Regions from separate parts of the Paraburkholderia bonniea genome, predicted to be linked through region 2. Evidence: predicted binding sites of a transcription regulator. Region 2 holds the regulator's gene; each other region holds the start of a gene.
What was found. The regulator LexA, encoded in region 2, represses DNA repair genes until DNA is damaged. The targets are predictions, from matches to a motif close to ACTGTATNNNNATACAGT.
Positions count from the first base shown of each region.

Region 1: recA (recombinase RecA) is a predicted target of LexA. The motif match lies at 5,838-5,855, and genes of this name have one in related genera.
Region 3: dinB (DNA polymerase IV) is a predicted target of LexA. The motif match lies at 6,607-6,624, and genes of this name have one in related genera.

Region 1 covers NZ_QPEQ01000001.1:2,702,666-2,710,730, forward strand. The annotation lists gene GH656_RS11880 (TerC family protein) at 20-745, opposite strand; gene sucD (succinate--CoA ligase subunit alpha) at 899-1,780, opposite strand; gene sucC (ADP-forming succinate--CoA ligase subunit beta) at 1,897-3,066, opposite strand; gene recX (recombination regulator RecX) at 3,759-4,631, opposite strand; gene recA (recombinase RecA) at 4,639-5,712, opposite strand; gene GH656_RS11905 (response regulator transcription factor) at 6,006-6,767, shown strand; gene GH656_RS11910 (sensor histidine kinase) at 6,782-8,065, shown strand, end outside.
Region 2 covers NZ_QPEQ01000001.1:1,631,206-1,639,270, reverse strand. The annotation lists gene GH656_RS07170 (CysB family HTH-type transcriptional regulator) at 1-19, opposite strand, end outside; gene GH656_RS07165 (sulfate/molybdate ABC transporter ATP-binding protein) at 84-1,142, opposite strand; gene cysW (sulfate ABC transporter permease subunit CysW) at 1,155-2,153, opposite strand; gene cysT (sulfate ABC transporter permease subunit CysT) at 2,150-3,061, opposite strand; gene GH656_RS07150 (sulfate ABC transporter substrate-binding protein) at 3,197-4,255, opposite strand; gene lexA (transcriptional repressor LexA) at 4,600-5,256, shown strand; gene GH656_RS18280 (hypothetical protein) at 5,424-5,798, shown strand; gene GH656_RS07135 (universal stress protein) at 6,011-6,499, opposite strand; gene nodI (nodulation factor ABC transporter ATP-binding protein NodI) at 6,761-7,681, shown strand; gene GH656_RS07125 (ABC transporter permease) at 7,817-8,065, shown strand, end outside.
Region 3 covers NZ_QPEQ01000001.1:1,292,200-1,300,264, forward strand. The annotation lists gene ntrC (nitrogen regulation protein NR(I)) at 1-1,307, shown strand, start outside; gene xth (exodeoxyribonuclease III) at 1,349-2,125, opposite strand; gene GH656_RS05655 (hypothetical protein) at 2,397-2,915, shown strand; gene GH656_RS05660 (hypothetical protein) at 2,991-3,278, shown strand; tRNA gene GH656_RS05665 (tRNA-Met) at 3,346-3,422, shown strand; gene GH656_RS05670 (hypothetical protein) at 3,860-4,057, opposite strand; gene GH656_RS05675 (hypothetical protein) at 4,159-4,746, opposite strand; gene GH656_RS05680 (hypothetical protein) at 4,990-5,622, opposite strand; gene dinB (DNA polymerase IV) at 6,652-7,782, shown strand; gene GH656_RS05690 (M3 family metallopeptidase) at 7,952-8,065, opposite strand, start outside.

The DNA of each region.
Region 1 (8,065 bases), 1.1 Mb from region 2:
GGGAGCGAAGGTGGATAGCTTAATGAACAGCCGGTGGCGCTTCATTTGCTGCACGGCGCGCGTTACGCCGCTTCAGCCAATACCCCAGCGTCACGACAAACACCGCACCGGCCACACACATGCCGTATTCGGCCGCTGGTGCATCCAGCAGCGGCCAATGATCGCCTGCGGGATCGTTGATGATGAGGCCACCCGCAATCCAGCCAAGCAAGGCAGCACCCAGTGTGATGACGATCGGGAAGCGATCGAGCATTTTCAGCACCAGTTGGCTGCCCCAGACGATCAGCGGAATACTCACCACCAGACCGAAAATCACAAGCCCCAGCCGATGAGCCGGATCCGCCGCTTCCGCTGCGCCTGCGATAGCAATCACGTTATCGAGGCTCATCACCGCGTCGGCAATCACAATCGTCTTGATTGCCGCCATCAGCTTGTCGGCCGGTTTAACGTTAGCGTGAGCTTCGTGGGCGGGCGCCATCAACCGCACACCAATCCACAGCAGCAGCAAGCCGCCAACGAGCTTCAGGAACGGCACATCAAGCAGCGCAACCGCAAACGCAATCAGTACCACCCGCAGCAGGATCGCGCCTGCCGTGCCCCACAACACACCCTTGACGCGCTGTTCTTGCGGCAAATTGCGGCAAGCCAAGGCGATGACAACCGCGTTGTCGCCGCCCAGCAGGATATCGATAACGATGATCTGGAAAACTGCGCCCCAGTGGAGCGTGGTCAGGAATTCGAGCATAGGCGAGTGAATTTAAGAAAGCTGTGGATGGAGCCCGTGACGAGGCCAATAAAAAGCGAGGGAGCTATTGCTCCCTCGCCTTAGAACAGCTACTCACGAAAGCGTTTCGTAAGCATATCAAAAATAGGCCTGATCGGCGGACGCTATTTTGAATTACAGGATCGCCTTTAGCAACCGCGCCATTTCTGACGGGTTCTTCGTGACCGTAATACCGCATGCATCCATGATTTCCAGCTTGGCTTCGGCAGTATCTGCCCCACCTGAAATCAATGCGCCTGCGTGGCCCATCCGCTTGCCTGCAGGTGCTGTGACGCCAGCGATAAAGCCCACCACCGGCTTTTTCATGTTGTCCTTGATCCAGTGCGCAGCATTGGCTTCATCCGGACCGCCAATTTCACCGATCATGATGACCGCATCCGTATCAGGATCGTCATTGAACATCTTCATCACATCAATGTGCTTCAGGCCATTGATCGGATCGCCACCGATACCCACTGCCGATGACTGTCCCAGACCCAGCGCTGTCAACTGACCAACAGCTTCATAAGTCAGCGTACCCGAGCGTGACACCACGCCAATCCGGCCCTTCTTGTGAATATGACCCGGCATGATGCCGATCTTCAGCTCGTCAGGTGTGATCGTGCCAGGGCAGTTCGGTCCCAGCAGCAACGTCTTGCGCTTGCCGCTGCGCATCCGCTCCTTGATTTCGATCATGTCGCGGACTGGAATGCCTTCGGTAATGCAGATCACCAGATCGAGATCGGCTTCGACCGCTTCCCAGATCGCCGCAGCTGCGCCTGCTGGCGGCACATAAATAACCGAAACCGTTGCGCCTGTTTCAGCTTTGGCTTCCTGCACGCTGCCGTAGATCGGAATGCCTTCGAAATCTTCGCCCGCGCGTTTTGGGTTCACACCCGCCACGTAGGCCTCACGGCCATTTGCATATTCACGGCAGGCACGCGTATGGAACTGGCCGGTCTTGCCGGTAATGCCCTGCGTAATAACCTTGGTGTCTTTGTTAATCAGAATCGACATGTATTGACCTCTGTTCGTTTGGCGACACACTGTGCGCGGCAACAGTTGTCGTCCGCGCAACCAGTGCGCCGCCATTCGTATTCCGTGATGACCTGACGCCAGGCCTTTACTTGCCCTTATTTGCCCTTGGCCGCTGCTGCAACAACCTTTTGCGCAGCTTCTTCCATGCTGTCGGCAGCGATGATCGGCAAGCCTGATTCAGCCAGCATCTTTTTGCCGAGGTCTTCGTTCGTGCCCTTCATCCGGACCACGAGCGGCACCTTCAGGGACACCGCCTTCGACGCCGCGATCACGCCTTCCGCGATCACGTCGCAACGCATGATGCCGCCGAAGATATTGACGAGAATCGCGGTCAGGTTCGGATTCTTCAACATGATCTTGAACGCTTCGGTTACCTTTTCGGTCGTCGCGCCGCCACCCACATCGAGGAAGTTGGCGGGTTCACCACCAAACAGCTTGATGGTGTCCATCGTCGCCATGGCCAGACCAGCACCATTCACGAGGCAACCGATATTGCCGTCGAGCGAGATGTACGCCAGATCGAATTTGGATGCTTCAACTTCAGCGGGATCCTCTTCATCCAGATCGCGGTAGGCCACGATTTCAGGATGACGGAACAATGCGTTCGAATCGAAATTGAACTTGGCATCCAGTGCGATCACCTTGCCGTCGCCGGTCAGGATCAGCGGGTTGATTTCCGCCAGCGATGCATCGGTTTCCCAGAATGCTTTGTACAAGCCTTGCAAAATCGCACGTGCTTGCGGAATAGACGCATCCGGCACACCGATTTTCCTGGCCAGGCTATCGGCTTCTGCGTCTTGCAGGCCCTTTGCCGGATCGACTGCAATCTTGTGAATCAGCTCAGGCGTCTTTTCAGCAACTTCTTCGACGTCCATGCCACCTTCGCTTGATGCCATCACCACTACTTTTTGTGACACGCGATCAATCACGAGGCCGACATACAGTTCTTTCTTGATGTCTGCGCCTTCTTCGACCAGCAGGCGATTAACCTTCTGGCCTTCTGGCCCAGTCTGGTGCGTGACAAGCTGCATGCCGAGGATCTGGTTCGAAAATTCACGAACCTGTTCGAGCGACTTTGCAACCTTAACGCCGCCACCCTTGCCACGGCCACCCGCATGGATCTGAGCCTTGACCACCCATACTGGGCCGCCAAGCTCTTCTGCGGCCTTGACCGCTTCATCCACCGAGAACACCGGCGTGCCGCGCGGTACCGCGACACCGAATTTCCGCAGGATTTCCTTACCCTGGTACTCGTGAATCTTCATGCGTGAGTCCCTTCAGTCTGAGAGTTGGATTGAACTTCGTTTCCACCCGCTGGCTTGATGCCCAGCAGGCTTGTGCCGTTACCGGCAGGAGGATTTTTTGCGCAAACGGGCCCGCACGTCGCTACACGACCTGAATCCGGCTGCAAGCTGATGAAATATCGACGATTTTTCACACTGGCGAGCAAACGGAGAATAGGACAAAGAATAGGAAAATGCAGCGAAAAAACCATGAAAGCGCGCGAAGCGACGGCAGAACGGAATGCGAGGATTAAAGCAGAAGGAAAAACAAACGGCCTAAGGCCACGCCCCGGCTGAACCCGCATCAAGCGCGAACCGGAAAAAGGCAACGTGGCATACATCTGACCAGCAAGCCGGAGCGCTGCTGGCTGGATCAGGTTGAAAGCCCAGAGTAAACCTGGCCACCTGATCCTGACACTGTTTGTTTCGCTAAGCCTTGCACTGCCCTTCGCAATAAGCACCAAGCCGGCGCAGGCATCCGATAACCCTTTTACCCGCCCACATGCACTCCCTCGAATTACGCAGCAATGGCGTAATGGATGAGATACGGAGGGGAAAAACGGCATGTGGAAGAAGGCCGAAACGAGGCCGAGATGGGAAAACCGGCGGATTTTAGCATACTGGGTATTTGAGACTGGCAACCCAACCGACAACGAACGACAGCTCCAGGCCGCTTATGTTCCATCCCATTCGTCATCTATTCCACGGAGAATTTTCCCAACGATCGCCTGAGAAAACCCACGGCCGATTAGAAAACGTATTTGCCGCCCGCGTTCGGCTGAGGTTTCGGGAAGCTGGCCGTACTTCTTGCGCCAGACCTCCATTGCACGATTCAACTCGGTTTCGCGCAACTGGGCACTGGTACTGTCGATCAAAGACTGATCGACAGCGTGCCGCTTAAGTTCACCGACGATCCGCGCCGAACCCCAGCGCGAAGCACGGCGATGAATCAAGCTTTCAGTAAAACGGGAATTGGAGAGTAAGCCATCGCGTTCAAGCATATCCAGCACGGTGTCAAGGCAAGAGGATTCGTCAACGAACGGTGCCAGCTTGCGAGATAACTCAGTACGGCTATATTCACGACAGGACAAATAACCCAACGCCCGCCCTTTCAGAGAGCGCCCCGGCGCTGGTGGCGACGAGGCAGAGCCGGATTTGCTGGTGTTTGTGTTTTTCCCCGATGCCCCGCGTGACCGCGTGTAAGTAGATTCCGGCGGTGCTGCGGCAACGTTTTGAGCTTCAGGTGTTGCCGTTGGCTGATGAGGTACTGCCGCTGGCGGATAGGGCGCTACCGCGGGCTGATGGCCTTGGGGATTGTTTAATCCATCACCTGACCTGGCGTCCGGGGCCGCATCCGGGGCAACACCCAGCGCATCGTCGGCATGTGCAGTAAATGATTCGAAGGGATCGAAGGGATCCACTGCACGGTGATGCGAGCGCGTCAAACCTGATGACGGCGATTTTGATGAATCGCCGTCACGACGCTTACGGACAGGGCCATCCCCTTCACGTTGGTTACTCGAAGCAAATGGCCCTTTTCGCATCACACAATCATCACTCTTCTTCGCCAGCGATTTCCGCACTGACGATGGTGGCATCCGCCATCGCATTTACCCCGAGGGACTCGCGGATGCGGTTTTCGATCTCGCGGGCGATGTCAGGATTTTCACGCAGGAACTCACGCGCATTGTCTTTGCCCTGACCAATCCGCTCACCACTGTAGCTATACCAGGCACCAGCCTTGTCAACAATCTTGGCCTGCACACCCAAGTCGATCACTTCGCCCTGACGAGAAATACCCTCACCGTACAAGATGTCGAAAATCGCTTCGCGGAACGGCGGTGCCACTTTATTTTTAACCACCTTTACGCGGGTTTCATTGCCGATCACCTCGTCATTTTTCTTGATCGAGCCGATACGGCGAATATCCAGGCGCACCGATGCATAGAACTTCAGTGCATTGCCACCCGTCGTGGTTTCTGGATTGCCAAACATCACGCCAATCTTCATCCGGATCTGGTTAATGAAGATCACGAGGCAGTTTGTCCGCTTGATCGTGCCCGTGAGCTTGCGCAGTGCCTGCGACATCAGGCGCGCCTGGAGGCCCGGCAGTGAATCACCCATCTCGCCTTCGATTTCAGCTTTAGGCACGAGCGCCGCAACCGAGTCGATCACAATCATGTCAATAGAACCCGAGCGTACGAGCGCATCCGCAATTTCAAGCGCCTGTTCACCCGTATCCGGCTGGGAAACCAGCAAATCGTTGACATTCACACCGAGCTTGCTTGCGTACTGGATATCAAGCGCGTGTTCCGCATCTATAAATGCCGCCGTGCCGCCCAGCTTTTGCATTTCTGCCACCACCTGCAGCGTCAGCGTGGTTTTACCCGAAGATTCCGGTCCGTAGATTTCAACCACACGGCCACGCGGCAAGCCACCGACGCCAAGCGCAATATCCAGACCGAGCGACCCAGTAGAAACCACCTGAATGTCTTCGATCGCCTCCCCTGCGCCAAGCCGCATCACCGACCCTTTGCCGAACTGTTTCTCGATCTGCGCGAGCGCGGCGGCCAGCGCCTTGCTCTTTTCAGCCGTAAGTCCAGCCGAGCCCTTCTTGTTTTCTTCCATGAATCGTCCTTTGCTATGATGAACGGCGTCTGAGGTAGCTGTGCACTGACTAATGACCAGGTAGGTCAGTTAATAACTAATTGACTAACAAGACACTGCAGACAAGCAGCACGCTGAATTCAGACACTGTATAAAAAAACAGTAGTTTTGGCAAGCCAGATTTATTCCCCTGCGCGCTTTACCTGCACGTAACCCACGCAAGCAACCTGGCCAGCCAATACCACCCACAAAATTTCCGGAGACTGCCGCACGCCACGCACAAGCTGGCGTCGGCCAAGCCAGGCGGGCATACCATGCGAATCCTCATTGCCGAAGACGACAGCATACTCGCGGATGGTCTGGTTCGATCACTCCGCCAATCAGGCTATGCCGTTGATCTAGTGAAGACCGGTATCGAAGCCGATAACGCCCTTTCCATCCAGGTGTTTGACCTGCTAATTCTTGATCTCGGCCTGCCTCGCCTGTCCGGGCTTGACGTGCTGCGACGCCTGCGCGCCCGCAATTCAACCTTGCCAGTGCTGATTCTGAGCGCCGCCGACAGCATCGACGAACGAGTCAAAGGGCTGGATCTCGGAGCCGACGATTACATGGCCAAGCCGTTCGCCCTGGGTGAGCTCGAAGCCCGGGTACGAGCGCTGACCCGGCGTGGTGCCGGAGGAGGGCCAACCGTAGTGCGCCACGGCGTTTTGTCGTTCGACCAGATCGGCCGGGTGGCCTGCATTAACGACCAGGTTATCGACCTTTCCGCGCGCGAGCTCGGCTTGCTCGAAGTGCTGCTGCAACGCATCGGCCGCCTCGTCTCAAAAGAACAACTGGTCGATCACCTGTGCGAATGGGGCGAAGAGGTCAGCAATAACGCCATCGAAGTCTACGTACACCGCCTGCGCCGCAAAATCGAGCCCAGCGGCATCCGCATCATCACCGTGCGGGGTTTAGGCTACTGCCTTGAAAAAGCCGTCCCAGCCTCCTCCTCTAGCGCCACGGTCATCGATCTCCCCACGGCGGCAAACACTGACAACACCGCCGCAATGCCCGCCAGTCATTACTACAAATAGGCGTCGACGCCCCTATGTCCACTCGCGCAGAGCGCTCCGTCGTGCCCGCCACGGACCATGATGGAACACGCGACGCCCATTACGCCAATCCCTTTGCCCCGCCAGACGAAAGCTCCACGCTGGCGCGGCCACGTTCGCTGTTCGGTGAAATCCTCGACTGGATGCTCGCGCCGCTGTTGCTGCTGTGGCCCATGAGCATTGCGGTCACTTATCTGGTCGCCAAGTCGATTGCCAATGGGCCCTTTGACCGCGCGCTCGAAACCGATGCCTATGTCCTGGCACGGCAAATGCACTCGGCAAATGGCGTAGCCGAACTCTCGCTGCCCAGCGCGACACGCGATTTTCTGCGCCTCGACAATCTCGACCACGTGTTTTTCCAGGTGCTAGGCATGCGTGGCGAGTTAGTCGACGGCGACCGCGACATACCTTTGCCGCATGACGAAGACCGGCCACCGCCCGGCCTGGTGCTGTTTCGAGATGACATGCTGCACGGCACTGAAATTCGCGTGGCATACACCACGGTCGCCCTCCCCCACGCACCGCACAACGCTCAGCCCGTGCTGGTGCAGGTTGCAGAAACGCTCGACAAGCGCCGCCAGTTGGCCAACGACATCATCAAAGGCGTGATCCTGCCGCAGTTCGTGATTCTGCCGCTGGCCATCGTGCTGGTCTGGTTCGGCCTGTCGCGCGGGCTCGCGCCACTACACGCACTGCAAGCGCATATCCGCGAGCGCCGCCCAGATGATCTCTCGCCACTCGAAACGCTTCACACACCCGCCGAAATCGAACCACTCGTAACCTCGTTTAACGAGCTTCTGCTTCGCCTCGAACAAAACGTCGCGCTGCAAAAACGCTTTATTGCCGACGCCGCACACCAGATGAAAACCCCGCTCGCCGGACTGCGCACACAAGCCGAACTAGCGTTGCGGCAAGAGGCCTCGCTTGAGGTCCATCGTTCACTGGAGCAAATCGCCACCAGCTCAGAACAAGCCGCCCGGCTGGTCACACAATTGCTGGCCCTGGCCCGCGCGGAAAACCGCATGGCAGGAACTCGCCTCACCCGCGTGGAAATGACCGAACTAGCTCGCCAGGCCGTGCGCGACTGGGTTCCTGCGGCACTCGCCAAGCAGATGGATCTCGGCTACGAAGGACCGGACACGCCACTCGATGTGAACGGCAACCCCCTGATGCTGCGCGAAATGCTCTCCAACCTGCTCGACAACGCGATCCGCTATACCCCAACTGGCGGCCAGATTACCGTGCGAGTAAGGCCTGCACCGGAACCCTCAGAGCACGAG
Region 2 (8,065 bases):
GCAACTGCTGGAAATTCATGGCCGGCTTCCGGTTGAAGTCATAGGAAAAAAACAGCGCGAGCGCGCATGGCGGGTCTTAGGGCTTAGCTCGCCGGAAACACCTGCAGCGCACGTGGCACGGCTGTCACCCCATCACCTGGCGCGAGCTGCAAAGCGCGCCAGGTCTCGCGGTCGAGTTCCGCTTCGAGCACGCTCCCCTCCTGCCCCGCAAGCTCAACCCTGACCAAACCGCCCAGCGTCACGACCCGCCGCACGCCCACCAGGATGCCATCACGCTGCCCCGCACTTTGCGGATACAGCACCAGATCGTGCGGCCGGACATAGGCCCAGGCAGGGCCGGCAAAGCTGGCCTCTACCGCAATTGGCCTCGCCGCCCCAGCGACCACGAAGCCATGACGATCAACATGACCTTGCAGCCGGTTCGCCGCCCCGAGGAACTCGTAGACGAACGAAGTGCGGGGATGGTCATACACCGCCTGCGGGCTGCCCACCTGTTCGACGTGGCCATGATTCATCACGACGATGCGGTCAGCCACTTCGAGCGCCTCTTCCTGGTCGTGCGTGACAAACAACGTCGAAATATGCAGATCGTCATGCAAGCGCCGCAACCAGCTACGCAACTCCTTGCGCACCTTCGCATCAAGCGCACCAAAAGGTTCGTCGAGCAGCAGCACTTTGGGCTCTACCGCCAGCGCGCGCGCCAGCGCGATGCGCTGGCGCTGGCCGCCAGAAAGCTCAGAGGGATAGCGCTGCGCGAGCCAGTCTAGTTGCACCAGCTTGAGCAGCTCGTGCACCTTCTCGCGGATCACCGCTTCACTCGGGCGCTCCCGGCGCGGCTTGACGCGCAGCCCGAAAGCCACGTTTTCAAACACGGTCATATGGCGAAACAGCGCGTAGTGCTGAAACACAAAGCCCACTTCGCGCTCGCGCGCGCCCACAGCCGCGACATCCTGGCCTTGCAGCACCACCTGGCCCGCATCGGCGTAATCCAGCCCCGCGATCACGCGCAGCAAGGTGGTCTTGCCACAGCCGGATGGCCCGAGCAGCGCGACCAGTTCGCCCGCAGGGAAATCGAGCGAGACGTTATCAAGCGCGACGAAATCGCCAAAGCGCTTGTGCAAGTTACGAACGGTGATACCCATTGCTCTGACTCCTTACTGAACCGGATGCTGGGACGTGGCCGTGGGTGCCCCCTTGGACGCCCCCAGCGACACCCCAGGCTGGCCCGCATAGGCGGGGACAAGGTGACCGGGTTGACCCGATTGACCCGATTGGCCCGGCTCCCGCCCAGTTGACAGATGACGCTCCGCCAGCAGCTTCAAACCGAGCGTGACGAGCGCCAGCAACGCCAGCACTGAGGCCACCGCGAACGCGGCGGAAAAGTTGTACTCGTTATAGAGAATTTCGACGTGCAGCGGCATCGTGTCGGTCTGCCCGCGAATGCGGCCTGACACCACCGACACCGCGCCAAACTCCCCCATCGCCCGCGCATTGCAGAGAATCACGCCATACAGCAATCCCCATTTGATGTTGGGCAAGGTCACCCGGCGAAAAATCTGCCAGCCGGAAGCGCCCAGCACATGGGCGGCTTCTTCCTCGTCGTTGCCTTGGGCCTGCATCAACGGAATCAGCTCGCGCGCGACAAACGGGAACGTGACGAAAATCGTCGCCAGCACGATGCCTGGCACCGCGAAAATAATCTGCACGTCATGCGCTTGCAGCCACGGGCCAAACCATCCCTGGGCACCAAACATCAGCACATAGATCAGCCCGGAAATCACAGGTGAAACCGAAAACGGCAAGTCGATCAGCGTCGTCAGCAGCGCCTTGCCGCGAAACTCGAATCTGGCGATACACCACGATGCCGCGAGACCAAACACGAGGTTCAGCGGCACGGCGATCGCCGCCACCAGCAGCGTGAGCTTGATGGCAGAGATCGCATCCGGATCAGCCAGAGCCGTGAAATAAAACCCCAAACCCTTGCTCAGCGCCTGATAAAACACGGCCACCAGCGGCACGACGAGAAACAGTCCGAGAAATACCAACGCCACGCCAGTCAGCACCCAGCGCACTAATGCGGGCTCTGTCACGGGATTGGAATGAGGCCCGCGCCCGGCGGCAGGCGCAACTGGTGCAATCATGGCGCGGCTCATGACGCATCTCCTGTCTTGCTCGCTACACCCGCAGCACCCGCAGACACCGCTGGTGCAGCGGTGCTGCGGCCGGTTCTGCCGGTTCTGCGCTGCAAATACCACTGCAACGTATTGATGAGCAGCAGCATCACGAACGACACGCTCAGCATCACCACCGCGAGCGCCGTCGCCCCGGCGTAGTCGTACTGCTCCAGCTTGGTGATGATGAGCAGCGAGGTGATTTCAGATTTCATCGGCACGTTGCCCGCGATGAAAATCACCGAGCCGTACTCCCCTAGCGCCCGGGCAAACGCCAGCGCGAAACCCGTCAGCAGCGCGGGAAAGACCGCGGGCAGCACGATCCGGCGAAACGTCAGCCAGCGTGACGCGCCAAGGCACGCGGCGGCCTCTTCCTGCTCGCGCTCGAATTCTTCCAGCACGGGCTGCACGGTGCGCACGACAAACGGCAAACCGATAAAAGTCAGCGCGACCAGCACGCCTAACGGAGTAAACGCAACTTTCACGCCCAGCGGGACCAGAAACTGTCCAATCCAGCCATTGCTGGCATACACCGCCGCCAGCGAAATCCCCGCGACCGACGTCGGCAGCGCGAACGGTAAATCGACAATCGCATCAACCAGACGGTGCAGCGGGAAGCGATAGCGCACCAGCACCCACGCGACGAGAAAGCCAAACACCGCGTTGATGAGCGCTCCCCCAAGCGCGGCGAAAAAAGTCAGGCGGTACGACGCCAGCACCCGGGGCGACGTCACCGCGCGGACAAACTGCGGCCAATCGAGCGTCGCGGTTTTCAGAAAAGTGGCGGCCAGCGGAATGAGCACGATAAGGCTCAGATAAGCCACCGTGATACCGAGAGTCAGGCCAAAACCCGGCAATGCGCCGGGTCTGCGAAAAGTCAGCGTTGTCATGCGTTGCCCGTGATGAACTGGAAGGCGCCCGTTCCTGATTGAGTACAACCGAAAAACGCGTCCCGAGGGACGCGTCTGGCGGCGGCTTAGTCCCGCTTATTGAGGTTGCTTATTGAGGTTGCTTATTGAGGTTGCTTATTGAGGTTGATAAATCGAATCAAACACGCCACCGTCAGCGAAATGCGTTTTTTGCGCCTGGGTCCAGCCTCCGAACGAATCATCCACCGTGTACAGCTTCAGCTTTGAAAACTTCGCGGTAAGGGCTGTGGGCACCGAGGCCGATCGTGGGCGGTAGAAATTGCGCGCCGCGATCTGCTGGCCTTCATCGCTATAGAGGAAGTTCAGATAAGCCTCTGCGAGCTTGCGTGTGCCGCGCTTGTCGACCACTTTGTCGACCACCGCGACAGGTGGTTCGGCCAGGATGCTGACCGACGGCACAACAATTTCAAACTTGTCCGGGCCGAATTCTTTCAACGAGAGGAAAGCCTCGTTTTCCCATGCGATCAGCACATCGCCAATATCACGCTGCACAAAGCTGGTCGTGGCCCCGCGTGCGCCTGAATCGAGCACGCCTGCGTTTTTGTAGAGCTGGGTCACGAATGCTTTGGCTTTTTGTGCATTGCCACCAGGCTGGTGCTCGGCATAAGCCCATGCCGCGAGATAGTTCCAGCGCGCACCGCCTGAGGTTTTCGGATTCGGTGTGACGATCGACACCCCTGGCTTCACCAGATCGTCCCAGTCACGGATATGTTTGGGATTGCCCTTGCGCACCAGGAACACGATGGTCGAGGTATAGGGCGAGGCGTTGTCTGGCAAACGCTTTTGCCAGTTTTTATCGAGCAGGCCCTTGCTGGCGAGCGCGTCGATGTCATAGGCCAGCGCCAGCGTCACGACGTCGGCCTGAAGGCCATCGAGCACCGAACGCGCCTGCGCCCCCGAGCCACCATGCGATTGCTTGAAAGTAATGGATTCGCCGGTTTTGGCCTTCCAGACCTTGCCAAACGCCTGGTTGAAATCCTGGTACAGCTCGCGGGTCGGGTCGTAAGAAACATTCAGAAAAGTCGTATCAGCCGCGTTCGCTGGCGCGCTGAGCACGACGCTCGCAGTCGTGGCCACGGTTGCCATCACGCCTAGCGTCAGCGCCCCAAAAAGCTGGCGCAGCCTGCCTGCCAAGCCTGTGTTTCGATAGACCATCGTGGTTCTCCGAGTCGTATGTCGTATGCCGTATTGGGGAGCGCCGGGAACCGCACGGTTTCGACGCCAGGCCAGTCTATCCATGCAATCTCATAATTAAAAAGAATGTTTTTTCATTCTTTAATACGCAAAAGTGGTTATGGGGGCGGGAGTGGGTGACGGGTTCTGGCATCCGTGCCAGTCTGGAACCGGCCCGGATGCGGCGCAGATAGTGCTCAGGCCATGCCCAGCGGGCTATTGGACGGTTGGACCTTGCGTTGCCGCACACGAACTTAAAGTAAAGCTTGAATTGCGCCGAATACTGTATAAAAATACAGCCACCTGTCTATCCATACAGTACTTCTATGATCAAACTCACCGCACGTCAGCAGCAGGTCTTTGAACTCGTTCGCCGGGCTATCGAGCGCACAGGTTTCCCTCCCACACGGGCCGAAATCGCAGCTGAACTGGGTTTCAGCTCAGCCAATTCGGCTGAAGAACACCTCCGGGCGCTGGCGCGCAAGGGCGTGATCGAACTGGCCGCTGGTGCCTCGCGCGGCATCCGGCTGCTGCAAGGTCCCAACCCGCACGACACGCCACACCAGTTCACGCTGCCCCATGCCAGCCTGATGCAGCTCTCACTGCCGCTTATCGGCCGGGTCGCGGCGGGCAGCCCGCTTCTTGCACAGGAACACATCTCGCAACACTACGCATGCGACCCAGCGCTCTTTTCCAGCCAGCCTGATTACCTGCTGAAAGTGCGCGGACTGTCGATGCGTGACGCCGGCATTCTGGATGGCGACTTGCTGGCGGTACAAAAAAAGAGTGAGGCCAAAGACGGCCAGATCATCGTCGCGCGGCTCGGCGACGACGTCACAGTCAAACGTCTCAAGCGCCGGCCCAATGGCATCGAGCTGATCGCTGAGAACCCCGATTACGACAATATTTTTGTTCAGGCTGATAGCGCGGAATTTGCGCTCGAAGGCATCGCCGTCGGGCTAATCCGGCCCACAGAATTCTGACCGCCGCTCTGGAGACCCTCATGGAACGTCTTGCCCGCTTGTTGCCTCGTGCGCTGTCTGAGTCGCTGTTTCGTTCACGGCCTTTTTCGCTGGTTTTTTCGCCGCTTCTTTCACAGTCTCGTTCACTGGCTGCCGAACGATTTGACCGGTTCCGTCGCTTTGCTCGCTTGAATCGTCCTGGCCATCGTCCTGGCCTCCGTTCTGGCCGCCGCCCTGGTCTCTTTAGTCATCTGCATGCATTGCGCAAGCTAGTGCCATGTCTGCCACCCAAGCTGACCCATGAAGCCACTGCCCGGCTGCCGCGGCTCGAACCAGCATTACCGGCTGACGCACGGCCGCTGCAATCAACGGCTCCCGCGTTCATGAGGGTGTCGCTCAATACCGGAATCAACCAGGAAGCGGCCAAACGCGCGCCGGTCCGGGTGTATCACAGCGCATCGAGACTCATCATGGTGGGCACATTCGATGCCGTCTGCCGGATGATCGACCATTGCATCGAAGAAGAACGGGTGGCCATGCAACATGCGGCAGCGCTCAAGTAATCAAGTCAATCTGGCGCGATATCACCGCGAAATAAACAACATCCAATGCAAAGCAGTCCGGCAATGCGGGCTGCGGCTGAAACCTGTACTTCCCTGTACTTCCCTGTACTTCCCTGTACTTCGCCTCTCTGATGGTTGATCTGCATCCGATATTCGAGGGCCATTCAGGTGTGGCTGTTTTCACGCCACGCCTGAATCCTCCCAACTAGCACTCAACCCGCGACTTGTTCCTCTACCGGCTCCTGGGTTGCGTCCAGTTCGGCCTTTGACGCACACGCGACCAGAATGCTGCACGACACACGGTCAAGTAACGGTGTATTGCCCGCTCCCATCCACCAGCGCGCCAGCCCTGTTCGGCAACGATGTCCGACCACCACCAGATCGACCTCCAGTTCATTGGCCAGGCGAGCAATTTCATCGACCGGATGACCAAAAGCGAAATGCCCTTGCACCTTCACGCCACGTTCACTCAGCCAGTCAACACCTTCCTGGAGGATCTCCCTCGCGCTTTTTTCAAAGCTGTTGCAGACCACATCGGTCAGCATTCCGGCGCTTTGCGCGATGCTTGAGCGCATATCGACCACTGACAGCAGATGCGCTTGTGCTTTCAAGTCCAGCACCAGATCAGCGCCACAACGCAGCGCCTTGCGACCTTCGCGTGTGCCGTCGTAACACAGCAATATTTTTTTATAACTTGTCATGCTTTCCTCCCATCCACGCCCATCGCGGACCTCGTCGCCATCATGGTGGAGCCCCATGTCATGTGCAAGCCATGAAAACACTGACTGAGTCAGGCCCCTGGACCCGTCGCGGCGGCCTGGTCTGACGCGAACCTGGGCCAAGTTTGAACCCAGCCTAGCCCGGACAGGATCTAGCGCAATTCAGCCAATGCGCCGTCTGGCCGATAGCCTAGAATAGACCGCCGCTCACCAGCCCCATTTGCCGGAAAACCGCACCACGCCATGTCTATGTCTAATGCCTCGATTGATTTCCAGCAGGTCCACAAGCATTTCGGCGAAAAAGCCGTCGTGAACAACCTGTCGTTCCATGTCCGGCCAGGAGAATGTTTTGGCCTGCTGGGCCCTAACGGGGCGGGCAAGACCACGACGCTCAAGATGCTGCTCGGGCTTACCGCGCCGGATGCCGGAACCATTCGTCTGTGCGGCGAGCCCATTCCGGAGCGCGCCCGCTTTGCCCGCATCCGGGTTGGCGTTGTGCCTCAATTTGACAATCTCGATCCTGATTTCACCGTACGGGAAAACCTCGTGGTTTTTGGCCGCTACTTTGACATTGGCACGAGTGCCATGCAGGCACTTGTGCCCACCCTGCTCGAATTTGCCCGGCTTGAAAGCAAGGCCGATGCACGTGTCGGTGAGCTTTCAGGGGGCATGAAGCGGCGGCTCACGCTCGCGCGGGCCCTGGTGAATGACCCCGACGTCCTGATCCTGGACGAGCCCACCACCGGGCTTGATCCACAAGCGCGCCACTTGATCTGGGAGCGGCTACGCTCATTGCTGACACGCGGCAAAACCATCTTGCTAACCACCCATTTCATGGAAGAAGCCGAACGGCTATGCCATCGCCTGTGCGTGATTGAAGAAGGCAAAAAAATTGCTGAAGGCGCACCGAACGAGCTCATCGCATCTGAAATCGGCTGTGATGTGATCGAAATCTATGGCCCTGATCCGGTTACGTTGCGCGCCGAACTCGCACCATTGGCGGAGCGCACCGAAGTCAGCGGCGAAACACTGTTTTGCTACGTGAAGGATGCCCAGCCAATCCAGAGCCGCCTCGCGCAACGAACCGACTTACGCTATCTGCATCGTCCGGCCAATCTGGAAGACGTTTTCCTGCGCCTCACCGGCCGTGAAATGCAGGACTAGTGCAGGACTAACACCTGGGATCAAAGCGCAGAATCAAAACCTGATTCCTGACTCCTGATCCCACCCGCGACACCGCCAGCCAGCCCTTCTGGCGTCAACCCACGGACCACCCGCACGATGAACACCTCTTCCGAAATGGCTCCCAGCAAAAACCCTTCGTTTAATCAGATTCTTGCAGCGCTACCGGTCAGTCCGACCCGATGGATCTCCGTCTGGCGGCGCAATTATCTGGTGTGGCGCAAGCTGGCTATCGCGTCGATGTTCGGCCACCTGGCGGACCCGATGATCTATCTATTCGGGCTAGGGCTGGGGCTCGGGCTAATGGTTGGCCAGGTAGACGGCGTGTCGTATATCGCCTTTCTCGCAGCAGGCACGGTCGCCTCA
Region 3 (8,065 bases), 340 kb from region 2:
ACAGGTTGCCGGGGCTGCCGGTGATCATCATGACCGCGTTTTCTGATCTGGATAGTGCGGTGTCGGCGTTTCAGGGCGGCGCGTTTGAATATCTGGCCAAGCCGTTCGATGTTGACCGCGCGGTGGAACTGATTCGCCGCGCGGTGGATGAAAGCATGCTCCACGTGCCAACGGTGGATGAGCGGAGCGCCGACACCCCCGAAATGCTTGGCCAGGCGAGCGCGATGCAGGACATGTTTCGCGCGATTGGCCGCTTGTCGCATTCGGTGGCGACCGTGCTGGTGACGGGCGAATCGGGCACCGGCAAGGAGCTGGTGGCGCGGGCGCTGCACCGTCATAGCCCACGGGCAGGCGGGCCGTTTATCGCATTGAATACCGCGGCGATTCCGCAAGATCTTCTGGAGTCCGAGTTGTTTGGCCACGAGCGCGGCGCATTTACCGGCGCCCAGGCACAGCGCATCGGGCGTTTCGAGCAGGCTGAAAATGGCACGCTTTTTCTCGACGAAATTGGTGACATGCCCTTTGATCTGCAAACACGTTTGCTACGGGTGCTGTCGGATGGCCAGTTTTATCGCGTTGGGGGGCATCAGCCGGTGCGCGCGAATGTGCGGGTGATCGCCGCGACGCATCAGAACCTGGACGCCCGTGTGCGCCAGGGCAAGTTCCGCGAAGACCTGTTTCACCGGCTCAACGTGATTCGGCTGCGTTTGCCTGCGCTGCGTGAGCGCAGCGAGGATATTCCGCTGCTGACCCGGCACTTCCTGCAAAAGAGCGCGCGTGAGCTTGGCGTTGAACCCAAACGGGTGTCGGATGCGACGCTGGCACATCTGGCCTCGCTGCCGTTTCCGGGCAACGTGCGCCAATTGGAGAACCTGGCGAACTGGCTGACCGTGATGGCACCCGCGCAGACGGTCGAGATCAAAGATTTGCCCCCCGATTTGCTGCCTGGACACCGGAGCGTGTTCGAGATGAATGCGGCCCAGACGCTGGAAGCCGGGCGCAATTTGCATATCAAGGAGGGCGCTGATGCACCGCCGCTGGCACCGGGCGGGCACACCGCACCGTCGTCCCCCGGGGTGACGGTGCCAGGCGCAGGCTGGGAGAGCGGCTTGCGCAGCGAAGTCGCGCGGTTGCTAAGAGAGAACAGTGCTGACGTGATGGCTGCGCTAGCGCAGCGTTTTGAGGCGGCGATTATCCGCGAAGCGCTTGAGTTCACGCGCGGCCGTAAGGTCGAAGCCGCTGAGCGGCTTGGCATTGGCCGCAATACGATTACGCGCAAAATCCAGGAGCTGGATCTGGAGCCGTAAGCGCCGGAGCCGGGCTCCGGCACCGGCCTCAGCTGTGCCGTTTAATCGAGTTGGGCGAAGACGGGCGCGTGATCGGACGGCTGTTCCCATTTGCGTGGCGTGCGGTCGACGTCGCAGGCGCTGCAAGCGGGAGCGAGCGCGGCCGACAGCAGGATGTGATCAATGCGCAAGCCAGCGTTACGGCGGAACGCGAGCATCCGGTAATCCCACCACGTGAAGGTTTTTTCCGGGCGTTCGAACTGACGAAATGCATCAACCAGCCCAAGCGTGGTGAGCCGCACAAACTCGGCGCGCTCTTCGGGCGAGACCAGATTCTGGCCTTCCCATGCCTTTGGATCGTGAACGTCGCGGTCTTCCGGAGCAATGTTGTAGTCACCTAGCAGAGCCAGTTTGGGATGCTGCTGCAGCTCGGCCGCGATCCAGTCATGCAGCGCCGCCAGCCAGCGCAGCTTGTAGTCGAACTTGTCGCTGCCGGGTGCCTGGCCGTTTGGAAAATAAGCGGAGATGATCCGCACACCTTCAACCGTGGCCGCGATGACGCGCTGCTGCGGATCATCAAAGCCGGGAATATTGCGCACCACGGTGGCGTCATCGACGCTCAGACCTTCGCGCACCAGGATGCCAACCCCGTTATAGGTTTTTTGGCCGGCAAACCAGCTTCGATAACCCTTTGCCTCAAGTTCGGCGCGCGGGAATTTATCGTCTGTCAGTTTGAGTTCTTGTAGACACAGCACGTCGGTCTGACTGAGTTCCAGCCAGTCGATCACATGTTGCAGGCGGACTTTCAGGGAGTTGACGTTCCAGGTGGCGATTTTCACGGGACATTCCGAGGCTTGATGGAGTTGGGTTAGGGCGGATTGAGGCGGGAGAGGGTAGCGATTCGCAGCGCTTGCCGATTTTGCATGAAGCCGAAGTGTGCCAGAACCCACTATCAGATAGCCGGATGCGCGTGAAGCGGGCTAGGGGCCACTGCGATTGTTCTGCGGCAGTGGAACCATTGGTATTTGCGCGTTACTTAGGTGTTGATAGTTTTGTTTGGGTTTTTATCACATAGACGATACGCGCGAATTTTTGAAAAATGGCTGAATTATGGGAAATGGCAATTGTCTTAAGTTAAATGTATTCAAAAAACCTGGAGTGCCTGCTGATCAGCAGGCATTCCAGGTGGGATTTTTTAAAGTGCATGGCGAGCTTAGGAACGTCAAGCAGGTTTTTTCTAAAGTTGATTGGCGTGCCACTTTGCTTGTGGCGTTTGTCGGCGGGGTGTTTTTGTTTGGCGAGCGGATATGCGAGCAGCACAAACGCGCTTGTGACTCTGATGCCTGCCTGACGTTTGTCGATGAGGCGCGCGCAAATTACCGGGTGGCTGCTATCGGGATTTTGGTTTTGGGTTTGGCAGTTTGGAGGGAGCTCTATTCAGTCAAGTCTGAAAATTATGATGTGATAAGGATTCAACCTGATTCGCTTGAAGATTTTATGGCGGAATGTGATAAAAAACAAAAACGTGATGAGTCTCATATAAATAAAAAAGATGCGAATATTTCTTTAAATAAAAGTCAGGCGCAAGCGCCGCGGCGTAAGGCTCGGTCACTTCCGCTTGCAACCTGAAAATATATCTCCTGAGCCGATCAGGCGCAGCGTATAGTGGCGCGACACTCATCTGATTATTCTGGGAGAAACACCATGGCTGATTTATATCCTGCGTTTTATAAGGATTTCGAAGTGCACCCGTTGGTGTTCTCCCGCAAATTTGACAAGTTCGATGGTCACAAACGGCAGGCGGAAGGTTACGACATCGCAGTGCGCATCTGCCGTCCTGGCGCGATCAGCGGCTCGAAAGCGAGCCGCGTGTTCCGCCAGACTCTGGCGCTGACGATTGCAGATTTTGGCGTGGCCAAGCGCAGCGCGAGCCAGTACGGCGCGGACATTATTGATGGCAAGATCGACGGCGCTTCGGTCGCGGATCTGTGACATGAAAAATAGTTTCCGGCTTTGTTTGACGGCAGGAGCATCGGGCCGTACAATCCGGTCTCTCTGACGCGGGGTGGAGCAGTCTGGCAGCTCGTCGGGCTCATAACCCGAAGGTCACAGGTTCAAATCCTGTCCCCGCAACCAATACCAGCAAGGCTTTCCGCGATTTACGCCCTTTCCGGAAGATTCGTTTTTTTGGAATTTGGGCAACCGGTAGGCAAAAACCGCCAAAAATCCGCAGATTTCCGTCGCACCATCAAACCCGCCCCGAGCGGGTTTTTTGTTTTCCGGCGCTCTGGCGGCTTTCGTGACGCCTGCCCTTGCGAGCATATCAACCGGCCTGCGCGGACGTCCCGTGGCCGTTCTGGTGGCCCCGCTGGCAGTTTTCGCCGCTCTGCCTGGCTGTCCTGATGGTTCGCTTCGTGATACGCGTCATCGAGTCCGAGCGAGCCGTCGATGACCGATACTGGAATTCCTTGTTGGACGCGCCTTCCTTCGAGACTCCCGTTGATTCAACGGAAGTTCGACGTTCGCCCTTTACTGTTCAGGTAACGGACCGCGAGCAGCACTGCGTAAAACGATCAGATTTCACCGTCACGCAAGGAAAGCCGGTGCGCAATCTCTTTCGTTCGCACGATCTCGGCGTCAATGCCGACGAAGAAATCATAATTGATCTCGGCGAGACCTTTGATTGCAGACAGCCGGGATGATTCTGCTTCAAGAAACTGCACATAACGGTTGAGCTTCTCTGCAACTTCTTTGGCTGTGATCGGTTTCATGAACGCCCCAGGTGTGAATTTTCTCGATGAGGTCGCGTCATAGAACATCGGCTCTCGACAGAGGTTCAAGGTTTGCGTCCGCAATGAATGCGTCCTGCACCTCAGGCCGACGAAGGCGGCGTGCTGTCCGCTTCGGCCTTTTCGAAAACTTCGCTCATCCGTGCCTTCAGGTCGTCACCGATCGGCACTTCGAACGTCTGTCCGAGTGAGGTGTAAACCTGCAGGCGGAACGTGTCGACCATCTGCCGCCAGTCCTGCGGTTCAAGTCGGGGAAGATTGTCGAGCCACGGTGAGATAGGCGTGTACCAGCTGGCCTGCTCGCCGTCGCTGAGCGTGACGGGCAGCGGGGAAGACATACCATCCCTCGAGTCGGTCTTCTGGTACAGGTGCTGGGGCTTTCCTTTCGGCCGGTCTTGGTAGACCCATCCGACACTGAGGACCCGGGCGCCACGCTGCCCGGTATTGGTCGCCGTAATACCCACGTAGCGTGGCCACTGGGCGGGTCCTCCGGGCCCTCCCGTGACCACCACGATCATCGCCGTAACCTTGAGCCGGACACGTTCGGGGCGAAGGGCAAGCCACAGGGAAACGATCACCGCGCCGACCGTGCCGAACGCTGCGATCCAGTTCGCGAACGAATTGATGAAGTCCCAATGTTCCTTGTCGAGCCCGAGGAAGGTAATGGCCATGCTGAAGGTGTCGAGTGAGAAACACGCAGCATTATGAGGCAGGAAGAAAAAGGCCCCGCCGAAGCGGGGCGAACATCAAGGACATGCGCGGCTTCCTTGCAGCCCGCCGCGGGGCTTTCGCAACCTTGGAACGGCCCGCAAAGGCATCCCCCGGCGCAAGACTTCAATCGTTCACGGCACGACCGCGGGCGTGAGCGGCCCGGTCAACACCAGCGTCGGGGTCTGCTGTTTCGATGAAAAATTTTAATTTGTCATCTCGCTGGGGCTGCACTTACCCGCCTTTTTCATCGCAACAGGCATGTCTGCGCCTTTTTCATCAATGTCGCGAACAGAAATCCAGCATTGTTTATTGCCATGTTCCATAAAAATGTCGTAATTCCGCCCAGGTTTTGGAGTAAAAGTCATTCTTGGCGGAGTGCAATATATATAAGTATTCCCAGCTGAACCCACTGACGATATTAAAACTGTCAGCGGCTTATCTGCTGCCACCACATATTCTTTAATAAAATCTTTAAAAATCAATCCGTCCGTCCGCATCCAGGGCCGAGGACTTAATGGCATTCCTATCGTAAGACTTGTGGACGAGTATTTAATCGCCGAGAAATAACCATCATTTACGATAATTTTCTCGCTATCTTTTCCGGGAAACGGCGTGTAGCAATCCTTTCCAGGAGTAAAAGTCGCTTGTTGCTGTCCATTAGCGGCAAGAATTCGGATTCTTGCCGCTATGGCTGGATCATAAGTAGGCGAGGCTGTTTCCACATAATGTTTTGGCTGCGGTAGAAATGTGCAACCGCTCATGCAAATCGCGGTAATGAATGCGGCGCCCAGTAATTTCTTTAAAAACATTCTATTTCTCCTTTTTCTTTGTTTCATAACTCTTGCACGCCTTCTTGTAACTGTTATCGAAAGGCTTGATTTTTAGCATGTGCGCCTGGGATGCATAGTCGCCAGTCGTAGCAATGACAATGCCCGCAATAAATGCCAATTTTGCAGCAATCGAATTTAGTCCAATGTGCACTGATTCAGTAACTAAAATAATCCCTAATATTACAAAGGGAATTCGAAGCTATTTTTTTTAAATTTCCATCTTCAATCAGTTGTTTTTCCTGTTCAGGTGATCTTGACGTTGATCGGACGCGGCTGAATTTTTCCAGAGTTCAAGTCCTTCATTGATAACCGGACCATAAAAAGGAAACCGATCCATGACTGGCTTCGATGCCATGCCGGTCGCAAAACCAACAGTAAATTGACCAGGATTTGGCCGCAATATTTGCTCAATTGCGCTCGCAGCTGCCCGACCAAACACCACTTGTAGCCCACCTATTGGCGTTGTTTATAGTTGGCCGGAGAGAGGAGTTAATCCACGATTCAGCGGCCTTACCGGTTGTGTAACCGACCGTAATACCTGACCTATGATGCTGTCATTTCTGCCATACACCACATTATTGATCGCCGTGCCAGTCGCACCATCTCACAAAGGCAAATGAACGGTACCTGAAGTGCCCGCCACGTTTGCCGTAGCGCCGTAACAGCCAGTCCCGGCTTGCTGCGTTTGCTGAACAGTGGCCTGGGTGCCTGCTTTAACCACAGCGCGCCCCACTCTCAGACGGCTGAACAAAAGTCGTTTATTGCCTTGTTTCATCTGGTCTCATTCGGTTTACTAATTTTTAATGAGCGGCAATTTAGCGCCAAATGAACTGGAGGATTTGGGTTAACACGCTTTTTTAAGCGAAATACAACGCTTTTAGACAAATCGGATTGCGCTTATCGAGCATTTTATGAATCTGCGCTAGAGCAGGAAAAGAGCGAGGTACGAAGAAGGGAAATACCCCGATTCAGCTACACCTTGAACAAACCACTGTATTTTTGTACAGTACCGACATCGTGCCGTCCCCTGAACGTATTCCCCCTTCGTCCGCTATTACTTCGTCGCCATCGCGCAAGATCATTCATTGCGATTGCGACTGTTTTTATGCATCCGTTGAAATGCGTGATGACCCGTCATTGCGGGGCCGTCCGCTTGCCGTGGGTGGTCAGCCTGACCAGCGTGGTGTGATTGCCACCTGTAATTACGAAGCACGGCGTTTTGGCGTGCATTCGGCGATGTCATCGGCGCTCGCGTTGCGCAAATGCCCGGGGCTGCTGATCCTGCCCCCGGCAATGGAAAAATACCGCGCCGCGTCGCGCCAGATCATGGCGATTTATCACGACTACACCGCTGAAGTTGAGCCGCTGTCGCTCGATGAGGCCTATCTTGATGTCACGCACACGGATCGCTGCCGGGGCAGTGCGACGCTGATGGCCGCCGAAATCCGTGAGCGGGTGCGTGCCATCGTCGGCGTGACGGTCTCTGCCGGGGTCGCGTCGAACAAGTTCGTCGCCAAGATTGCCTCCGACTGGAACAAGCCCGATGGCCTGCACGTCGTGCGGCCGCATGAAATCGATGCGTTCGTGGCGGCTTTGCCAGTGCGCAAGATTTTCGGCGTGGGCAAGGTCACGGCGGCAAAGCTCGAAAAACTGGGCGTTACCACCTGCGCGCAGTTGCGCGAATGGCCACTGGTCGCTCTACATCATCAGTTCGGCACATTTGGCACGCGCTTGTATGAGCTGTCGCGCGGTATCGACGAGCGTCCTGTGCAGGCTGACCGGGAGCGCAAATCCGTCAGCGTCGAAACCACCTATGTGACCGATTTACGTACGTTCGAAGCCTGCGCCGCGGAGCTCGTCCGTCTGAGTGCATTGCTGGATGGACGGATTGCCCGTGCTGAGGCGGCCTCTGCGGTACGCAAGTTGTTCGTCAAGATTCGCTTCGCGGATTTTCAGCGAACGACGGTCGAATGCGTAGGTGACGCGACTCATCTGCCAACCTTGCTGGCGCTGCTGGAAAAAGGTTTCGCGCGGCGTCAGCAGCCGGTGCGGTTATTGGGCGTTGGGGTGCGGCTGGAGGAGGATGGCCTGGCACCAGACGGGCAGTTTGGCTTGTTTGATGCGCCACCAGCTGAGCAGGCTGAACGCGCTTCCGGCGCTGTATGAAATGCCGCTGCGGGTACTAGCTGATTCGCGTGCATGGGGCGCGCGGTGATAAGCCATAAAAAAAACGGTGCCCTGCTTTGAGCGCAGGGCACCGCTTCAGACACTTCACTTCTGCTCATCCGGCCATTGGCGAGTACCGCTGAGCGAGCCAGAGCGGCGTGGGCCAGCTTCAGGCGCTCATGCCGTTGTGCCGCAGCAGGGCATCGACATTAGGCTCGCGGCCCCGGAATGCCTTGAACGATTCCATCGCGGGGCGGCTGCCGCCCACTTCAAGAATCTCCTG